Regions from separate parts of the Rhizobium sp. SG570 genome, predicted to be linked through region 1. Evidence: riboswitches for the same ligand, from Rfam matches in the RefSeq annotation. Region 1 holds a riboswitch; each other region holds the start of a gene.

Region 1 (3,275 bases):
CCAGACGACGGTCGAGCACATCGAGTTCGCGCTTCACTTCCATGGCGAAACGATCGATCGCATATTCGATCTTCGTCGGAGCATAGGCGTAGAAATGGCCGAAACCGCCGCCGAGATAGGGCGCGCTGCCCATCTGCCAAAACAGCCAGGAGAAACATTCGGCTCGAGCCGGCTGTTCGGTCGGCAGGAAGGCGCCGAACTTTTCGGCGAGATAGGTCAGGATCGACGCCGATTCGAAGACGCGGATCGGCTTGGGGCCACTGCGGTCGAGCAAGGCGGGGATCTTCGAATTGGGATTGACCTCCACGAAACCGCTGCCGAACTGGTCGCCCTCGCCGATCTTGATCAGCCAGGCATCATATTCAGCGCCGCTATGACCAAGCGCCAGCAGCTCTTCGAGCATGATGGTGACCTTCACGCCATTCGGCGTTCCGAGCGAATAAAGCTGGAGGGGATGACGACCCACCGGCAATTCCTTTTCGTGGGTCGGCCCCGCGATCGGACGGTTGATATTGGCGAACTGGCCGCCATTCGCCTTGTTCCAGGTCCAGACTTTCGGCGGCGTGTATTCGGCAGAACCGGTCATGGGCATCCTCTCGTTTTCAGTGAATCGAATTGAGCGTGGTCATCGATGTAGCGCGCTACTTCTGTCGCACATAGTAGCGGCTGTTCATTTTTACGAGAGGAGCACGAGCTGCTTTTTGGATGGCCCTGGATAAAACGAAAAAAGCCTGCCGCGGGAGGAGGTGCGGCAGGCTTTCGACAATAAATGAACAGCGCACGGGAGGAGGAGTGGCGCTGTTCGCGCAGACGACCTTGGGAGGAGGAGTAGGGCGCCTGCAAAGCGAAGGGATGCGGGAGGAGGTGCATCGCTTCGATGAAAATCATAATACCTGGCTTTTGCTCACTTCATAGGCATTTATTTGCAAGGCAGTTATGCGCTATGCGAAAAGCGGAAAGCTCGACCGCATAACATTTCGGCATACAAAACAGTGACAGCCGTCATGCGGACAAAACAAAAGCGCCTGCTCGGGAGGAAGCAGGCGCTGGCAACATGCAGATTGCAGATCAGCGTTTCGAGCCGTTAGCCCGCGATGGCTGCACGGGCAACATTGCGGATTTCGCCGCGATCGATACCCAGGTCATGCAGTTCGCGCGTGGACATGCGGCCCAATTCGGCGACCGTCTGACGGTACTTGCGCCAGTTGTTGAAAGAGCGTGCTACGTTCATGATGATCCCCTTTCCTCGGGCATTCGAAGCTGAGCTGCCGTCCTTGGCGCTCCATTCGCTTCGATGAGAAACATATAGTGGAAGCCCCTCGCCTTTTGCAGCGCCAAGGCTTCACTGCACCCATGCATGAAGTGCATGGGTTGATGCAGAACCTGCAAGGCTGTTCCGGCACGGCCCCCAATGTCTTTGCGATTTATTGATGACAGGGCAGCCTTTGTCTGCGAAAACAACGGCATTGAGAGACAGGGGCGTCTGCTATCCGGCAGGCTGAGAAGCACCCTTTGAACCTGAACCAGATCATGCTGGCGGAGGGAGTCGCTCGGGGTTCTGCAACATCCTATGCCGCCCCTCGCGTCTCGCCCGCCCGAAAGGGGCGATATGCAAGACCAAACCACTGCCGGCACTCTGTTCGGCGCCATGCGGGCGAATCCGCCGCTGGTGCAGTGCATCACCAATTTCGTCGCGATGAACATCGCCGCCAACGTGATGCTTGCCGCCGGCGCATCGCCGGCCATGGTCCATGCCGAGGAAGAAGCGGCCGAGTTCGCCGCCATCTCCGCCGCGCTGACGATCAATATCGGCACGCTGTCGGCCGAATGGCTTGTCGGCATGCTGTCGGCCGCGCAATCGGCAAGACAGGCCGGCAGGCCCTGGGTGCTCGATCCGGTCGCTCACTATGCGACCGCATTCCGGCGCAGGGCAGTCGCGCAATTGCTGGACCTGCAGCCGACGGTCATTCGCGGCAACGCGTCCGAGATCATCGCGCTCGCAGGAGGCGTCAGTCGCGGCCAGGGCGTCGATAGCCGCGATCCCGTCGAGTTGGCCGAGCAATCGGCCAGGCAACTCGCCGAACGGCATGGATGCGTGGTTGCCGTGACCGGTGTCACCGATTTCGTGACCGATGGCCACAAGGCGCGACGCATAGAAGGCGGATCGCCGCTGATGCCGCAGGTCACGGCCCTCGGCTGCTCGCTGACCTGCCTGGTCGGGGCCTTTGTGGCGACTGCGCCCGATAATCCCTTCGATGCGACGGCGGCGGCCCTTGCCGTCTTTGCCCTTGCCGGGGAACAAGCGGGAACCGTCGCCGATGGGCCTGGCTCCTTTTCCTGGCGCTTCCTCGACGCGCTGGCCGCCCTCGATGCGGAAGCGCTTACCGCCAAAGCGAGGATCATGCTCGCATGAAAAACTTCGACCTTTCGCTTTATCTCGTTCTCGATCCGATACTCTGTGCGGATTTCGGCATGGTCGAGACAGCCCGTGCGGCGGTCGCCGGCGGTGCGACCATCGTGCAACTGCGTGACAAGCATGCTTCAACCGCAGCCATGATCGAGACCGGCCTTGCCCTCAAGCGGGCGCTGGCCGGAAGCAACGCCCGCCTCATCGTCAATGACGATGTCGAGGCCGCCATCGCCATCGGCGCCGATGGCCTGCATATCGGGCAGGAAGATCTGGATGCCGGCACCGCCCGCCGTATGATTGGGCCGGAGATGATCCTCGGTCTCTCGGTGGAGACGGAAGCTCTGGCCTCGGCCGTCGATGCCGAGATCGTCGACTATGTTGGTGTCGGCCCCGTCTTTGCCACGCCGACCAAGCCCGACCACAAGCAGCCGATCGGCTTTGACGGCCTTGCCCGCATCATCAGGCTCTGCCCGGTTCCTGTCGTCGCCATCGGCGGTCTCAAGGCCGAACACACAGCCGATGTCCTGTCGGCCGGAGCGGACGGACTGGCCGTCGTCTCGGCAATCTGCGGGAAGGCCGATCCCATAGCCGCCACAGCCCTTATCGCCGAAGCCGTCAAGGAGGCGCGCAGATGATCCGCAACGTCCTCTCCATCGCCGGCTCCGATCCTTCCGGCGGCGCCGGTATCCAGGCCGATCTCAAGGCCTTTTCGGCACGCGGCGTCTATGGAATGGCTGTCTTGACGGCATTGACTGCCCAGAACACGCAAGGCGTTTCCGGCGTCCATCCGGTGCCACCGCAATTTGTCGCCGATCAGATCGAAACCATCTTTGCCGATATACGCGTCGATGCCGTCAAGATCGGC
Region 2 (3,275 bases), on a different contig from region 1:
AAAGGCGCGTTTTTGGGGCCGGCGGAAGTGCCCACGGCCGAGCGCGGCATCGACATCGGTGGCCAATCCGGAAGCCCCGCGACCTAACCCGCCATTTTCGCACGCCCCGGCAATCATCCCGGCTTCCGTCAACAACGTTCGGAAACTCTCCAGAAACAAAATTCAATAATTCGGTACACACAGAAATGTTGAATCTCCCTAGATTCTTGCGACTCGCGCGCTACCGGAAAGGGCCCAACAGCGAATGACCGAGAATCGGCTGATCTTCATAGCGACACCCTGTTTCGGCGGACTTGTTGCCAAGGATTATATGCAATCCATCTTTTCCCTGATGCAGGTCGGCGCGCAGGCCGGCATACAATTGACGCTTGCACTCCTCGGCAATGATGCGCTGATCACCCGCAGCCGCAACACGCTGGTATCCTCCTTCCTGAACGACACGGCGGCGACGCATATGCTGTTCATCGACGCGGACATCAGTTTCGAGCCCGAGCAGGTCATGCGGCTGCTGAATGCGGACAAGGATGTCGTCGCGGCTATGTACCCCATCAAGGATTACGACTGGGATAGTGCGGCGCGCGCAACCACGCGCACCGGCGAGTCACTCAATGCCGCAGCTCTGCATTATGTCGGCACGCCGCTGGTCGGCCAGAGCAGCGAACGCGATGGTGATTTTGTCAGTGCTATCTATGCGGGCACCGGCATGCTGCTCATCAAACGTGAAGTCATCAAGACGATGACCGCAGCCTATCCCGATCTGCGCTACAGCGCCATCCATGCCTATCCCGGCACCAAACGTTCGCCTGCGACTCAATACGCTCTCTTCGAATGCATGATCGAGGAAGGGACGGGCATTTATTTGAGCGAGGATTTCGCCTTCTGCCATCGCTGGCGGGCGCTTGGCGGCAAGATCTGGCTCGATACCGCCAGCAAGCTTACCCATACCGGCGCTCATCGCTTCGTTGGCAACACGGCGCCCCGCTACTAAGGCGGGTCTATGCCGGAGCGGCCGGAGGAAGATCACAGACAGCGACCGTGATCTTGGCTGCGGGGTTGACAGAGGTGGAGGGGAGAGCATAGCCTCCCGATATTCACCAGGGGGGTCCCGACAAGGGGCTGAGATACTGCTGGACAATACGGCTTTGCCTGTTGTGGCGCAGTGACCCGTTGAACCTGATCCAGTTCATACTGGCGTAGGGACGGTGCAAGCGCTCGAAGGCTTCGGATTCACGCGTGGAATCCACAGCCGGCGTCTTTTCATCATTCCGGCTGATTGACTGGGTCTCCAAATGCAACTTGGAGCCTCAAACCATGACCATTGCCGCAAAAAACCTCACCCCAACCGTCACCACCGGCCCGCTGCCGGCATCCCGGAAGATCTACATTCCGGGAGACATCCATCCCGACATCCGCGTGCCGATGCGCGAGATCAGCGTTCATCCGACGGCAGGCGAGCCGCCCGTCGTCGTCTACGATTCCTCCGGCCCCTATACTGTCGAGGGGGCCGAAATCCGCATCGAGCAGGGACTTGCCGGGCTCCGTCGTGACTGGGTGCTCGCTCGTGGCGATGTCGAAGCCTATGAGGGCCGCCATGTGCGCCCTGAGGACAACGGCTTCGTCAGTGCCGATCGGCTGACCCCCGAATTTCCTGGGCGCCGCCAGCCGCTGCGCGCCAGGGACGGCAAGGCTGTCACGCAGCTTGCCTATGCGCGGGCCGGCATCATCACCCCGGAGATGGAATTCATCGCCATTCGCGAAAACCTCGGCCGCAAGGCAAAGGCCGAAGCCTTGGTCCGCGACGGCGAGAGCTTCGGCGCGCATATTCCCGATCATGTAACACCGGAATTCGTCCGGCAGGAAGTCGCAGCCGGACGGGCGATCATTCCCGCCAACATCAATCACCCGGAGGCAGAGCCGATGATCATCGGCCGGAACTTCCTGGTGAAGATCAATGCCAATATCGGCAACTCCGCCGTTACCTCCTCGATGGCGGAAGAGGTCGAGAAGATGGTCTGGGCCGCCCGCTGGGGTGCCGATACCGTCATGGATCTCTCCACCGGCCGCAACATCCACAATATCCGCGAGTGGATCATCCGCAATTCGCCGCTGCCGATCGGCACCGTGCCGCTCTATCAGGCGCTGGAGAAGGTCGAAGGCGTTGCCGAGAACTTGACCTGGGAGGTCTATCGCGACACGTTGATCGAACAGGCCGAACAGGGCGTCGATTATTTCACCATCCATGCCGGCGTGCGCCTGCATTACATCCCGCTGACAGTCAATCGCGTCACCGGCATCGTCTCGCGCGGCGGCTCGATCATGGCCAAGTGGTGTCTCCATCATCACCGCGAGAGCTTCCTCTACGAGCATTTCGAGGAGATCTGCGATATCTGCCGCGCCTATGACGTCTCCTTCTCGCTGGGTGACGGCCTTCGCCCCGGCTCGATCGCCGATGCCAACGATGCGGCGCAATTTGCCGAGCTCGAGACGCTCGGTGAGCTGACGAAGATCGCCTGGGCCAAGGATTGCCAGGTGATGATCGAAGGGCCCGGCCATGTGCCGATGCACAAGATCAAGGAAAACATGGACAAGCAGCTCGCGGTCTGCGGCGAGGCGCCCTTCTACACGCTCGGGCCGCTGACGACCGATATCGCGCCGGGTTACGACCACATCACCTCTGGGATAGGCGCTGCGATGATCGGCTGGTTCGGCACGGCGATGCTCTGCTACGTCACGCCGAAAGAGCATCTCGGCCTGCCGGATCGCAACGACGTCAAGACCGGCGTCATCACCTACAAGATCGCCGCTCATGCCGCCGATCTCGCCAAGGGACATCCAGCGGCGCAACTGCGCGACGATGCCCTGTCGCGGGCGCGATTCGAATTCCGCTGGGAAGACCAGTTCAACCTTTCGCTCGATCCCGACACCGCCCGCAGCTTCCACGACGAGACCTTGCCGAAGGAAGCCCACAAGGTGGCGCATTTCTGCTCGATGTGCGGCCCGAAATTCTGCTCCATGCGGATCTCGCACGACATCCGCGCCGAGGCCCAGAAGGAGGGACTGGACGCGATGGCGGCAAAGTATCGCGAAGGCGGCGATCTCTACATGCCGATCGATAAGCCAGCGCATCCGGCCGAATGAGATGCGTATCCTTGTCAAAGGGGCCGGCGTCGCCGGCCTCACGGTCGCGCATGAATTGCGCGTTCGCGGCGCAGAAGTGACGATCTTCGACCCCCGCCCGAACTTCGATCATGCCGCTTCCTGGCTCGCCGGCGGCA
Region 3 (3,275 bases), on a different contig from region 1:
CCGAGCGGGCGCGGATGATCGCGAACGATATCGCCACGGCCAGAAGGCCGGCGGCGAGTGCGATGGCGAAGCTCGTGACAGCCGCCTGCAGGAAGATCGTCTGACAGGCGAGCTTGAGAAGATCGGCTTCGAGGCCGGCGACGACGACCGAGGCAAGCGGCAGGCCGATGAAGAGGGCAGCGCTTGACAGCAATACGGCATCGACCCATCGCGCGGCGCGCAGCTGCCCGTCGATGCGCCGCAGGGAGCGGCCGCTCGTCAGCCCATGATCGTCAGGCGAGGGAAACAGTGTCATCGCGCCGAGAATCGCGGCTGTGACGACGATCTGCAGCAGCGACAGCAATACGGCACGACCGGGATCGAAATCGAAGCGCAGCGCCTGGTAGATCGCGACTTCCAGCGTGGTCGCGGCCGGGCCGCCGCCGAGGATCAGCACCAGTGTGAAGCTGGTGGCGCAGAGCATGAAGATCAGACCGGCGATGCCGGGAATGAGGCCGCGCAAGACAGGCCATTCGATGAAGCGAAAGACCGAGGCGGGTCGCATGCCGAGGCCTCCGGCAACAAGCCAATATTCCGCCGGCACACGCTCCAGCCCGGCGAGCATCAGCCGGCAGGCAAGCGGCATATTGAAGAAGACATGCGCCAGCAGGATGCCGGCAAGGCCGTATATGCTGACGGGCTGCGACAGGCCAAGTGCCGTGAGGGCCTGATTGAGCAATCCCTGGCGCCCCCAGATGCCGAGCAGACCGAGCGCGCCGATCAGGACAGGCAGGCCCATGGGCACGGCCATCAGGCGGATCAGCCACAGCCGCCCGGGAAAGCGCGGCTGGCGCGCCAGGGCGCGGGCGACGGGGATGGCAAGCACGATGGAGAGCAGCGCCGACAGGGTCGCCTGCAGCAGGGTGAACCGCAGCACGCGCAGCAGATAGGGATCTGCGAGCGTGGAGTCGCCGCCGGATTCGATGCCGGCGGCAAGCAGGACGACGACGGCGATCCCGACGAAAAGCGCGATGCCGGCGAGGCTGAGCGCCCCGCCGGAAATGGCGCGTCTTCTTTCGAGTGCCGTCAGCATGGTCGCGATGTCAGTTGCCGCTGGTGGCGGCCAGCCATTCGTCGATCCAGGCCTTGCGGTTCTTCTCGACGACTTCAGGACTCATGAGGAAGGTCTTCGTCGGCACCACGAGCTTGCTGAAGGCGTCCGGCAGCGGCGCCGATGTGGCGGAGGCCGGCATCATCCAGTTGCTGGTGGGGATGATGTCCTGGAAGGCCGGCGACACCATGAATTTCAGGAAATCGCGGGCAAGGTCCTTATTCGAAGACGATTTGACGAGGCCGGCGACCTCGATCTGGATGTAATGTCCTTCGGAGAAGGCCGCCGCCTGATAGCGGTCGGTCTTTTCCTCGATCATGTGATAGGCCGGCGACGTGGTGTAGGAGAGCACCATCGGCGCTTCGCCCTTGGTGAAGAGATCATAGGCCTCCGACCAGCCGGGCGTCACCGTCAGGATGCGGCCCTTGAGCTTGGTCCAGGCATCGGCTGATTTGTCGCCGTAGATCGACTTGACCCAGAGCAAGAGGCCGAGGCCCGGTGTCGAGGTGCGCGGATCCTCGATGACGATCTTCTGCTGGGGATCGCCCTCGACGAGATCCTTCATGCTCTTCGGCGGGTTCTTGACCGTCTGCGTGTCATAGATGACGGCGAAATGGCCGTAATCATAGGGCACGAAGACATCATCCTTGAAATCGCCGGGAACCTTGAGCGCCGATGTGTCGACGCCGCTCGCATCGAACAAGCCGGTATCCTTGGCTTCATTGACAAGATTGGTGTCGAGGCCGAGAACGATATCGGCCTTGGTGCCGGCGCCCTCGAGCTTGAGGCGGGACAGAAGCGCCACGCCGTCGGTGACGCTGACGTAGTTGACCGTGCAGCCGCATGTCTTTTCAAAGGCGGCCTTGACCTTGGGGCCGGGACCCCAATCGGCGGTAAAGCTCTCATAGGTGTAGATGGTCAGCGTCTTGTCCGCAGCCTGGGCGGCCTGGGCAGTAAAAAACGTCGTGCCGGCGGCGAGAGCCAGGCCGGCGAAGAATGACAATAGCGATCGGTCGTGCATGACAGCGCCTCCTCTTTGGTTTCGTCTTGAAGGGGAAAAGGGCGCTATGATTTCGTCACGCGTCTAATCCCTCCGCCGGTGTTAGCCGGATCAGGTTCCGCGGGTTGGCCTGTCAAAGCCTCTCAGCCAAATATCCCAAAGGACATAAGGCACCCCGTTAGAGCATCGGCAGATTTAGCCTTGCGACGAAGGGATGACAAGGGGAATGATTCCCCCGTCGATTGCAGGCCGCACGATCTATTCGGCGGCTTCGGCGGCAACCGTGTTTTCGAATTTCTTGGTGGCGCCGGGCAGCTGCACGTTCTTCAGCGTGAGCGCTGTCAGAAGGCCGAGCATGCAGATGCCGGCTGCCGTCATGAACAGGGGACTGAAGGCGCTTGCATAGGCATTGGCGACGGCTTCGCGGGTGGCTTCCGGCAGGGCCGCCATCATCTTCGGCGTCAGTTCCTTGATGTCGGAAACGCCTGAAATCGAGACACCGACATTGCCGAGCTTGGCGGCGATGATGGCGCCATAGATGGAGATGGCGATCGAGGCACCGCCCATCCGAGACAGCGTCACCGCGCCGGTAGCAGCACCGACGTCGCGGCTATTGGCGGCGTTCTGCACGCCGATGACAGGCACCTGCTGCGCAAGGCCGATACCGATGCCGTGCAGCAGCATCAGGCCGCCGATGACGGCGATGGGCGTGCCGGCATGGACGAAGGCGAGCGAGCCGAAAGCAATGGTGCTGCAGGCGGCGCTGGCGACGGCAAAGGGTTTGTAGCGGCCTCTTGCCGCGATCAACCTGCCGGCGGAAAGCGAGCCGCAGACGATGCCGCCGGTCAAAAGGATGAACAGCAGGCCGGCCAGCGAGGGCGAGAGGCCCGTCGTCGTCTGCAGGAAGAGAGCGAAGTAGTTGACCATGCCGATGGCGACCGCACCGCTGGTGATCGAGATGATGAGGAGCAGGCCGAATGTCGGATTGCGGAACAGTGTCATCGGCACGATTGGCTCCGGCGCACGCCGCTCGATGAAGACCCAGGCGATGGCGCAGATCGCACCAAAGGCGATGATGCCGAGGCATTGCGGCGACAGCAGCGATCCGAAGAGTTCGGTGCCGTCTGCGGCGAGCACGATGCTTGTCGTCGTCAGCGCAAGAACAAGCGCGCCGGCGTAATCGAT

The links. A riboswitch is a leader RNA that binds a small molecule or an ion and turns the genes downstream of it on or off. The one in region 1 is predicted to bind thiamine pyrophosphate.
Region 2: another riboswitch for thiamine pyrophosphate. It lies ahead of thiC (phosphomethylpyrimidine synthase ThiC); the one in region 1 lies ahead of thiM (hydroxyethylthiazole kinase).
Region 3: another riboswitch for thiamine pyrophosphate. It lies ahead of thiB (thiamine ABC transporter substrate binding subunit); the one in region 1 lies ahead of thiM (hydroxyethylthiazole kinase).

What each region holds. Positions count from the first base shown of each region.
Region 1 covers NZ_JAAZQI010000020.1:8,462-11,736, reverse strand. Annotated here, with positions in the region: gene yghU (glutathione-dependent disulfide-bond oxidoreductase) at 1-586, opposite strand, end outside; gene FHT28_RS29275 (DUF1127 domain-containing protein) at 1,085-1,231, opposite strand; TPP riboswitch at 1,466-1,562, shown strand; gene thiM (hydroxyethylthiazole kinase) at 1,610-2,413, shown strand; gene thiE (thiamine phosphate synthase) at 2,410-3,045, shown strand; gene thiD (bifunctional hydroxymethylpyrimidine kinase/phosphomethylpyrimidine kinase) at 3,042-3,275, shown strand, end outside.
Region 2 covers NZ_JAAZQI010000011.1:171,936-175,210, reverse strand. Annotated here, with positions in the region: gene FHT28_RS22115 (hypothetical protein) at 245-988, shown strand; TPP riboswitch at 1,087-1,218, shown strand; gene thiC (phosphomethylpyrimidine synthase ThiC) at 1,312-3,138, shown strand; gene thiO (glycine oxidase ThiO) at 3,140-3,275, shown strand, end outside.
Region 3 covers NZ_JAAZQI010000005.1:228,304-231,578, forward strand. Annotated here, with positions in the region: gene thiP (thiamine/thiamine pyrophosphate ABC transporter permease ThiP) at 1-1,072, opposite strand, end outside; gene thiB (thiamine ABC transporter substrate binding subunit) at 1,083-2,111, opposite strand; TPP riboswitch at 2,162-2,278, opposite strand; gene FHT28_RS12985 (MDR family MFS transporter) at 2,349-3,275, opposite strand, start outside.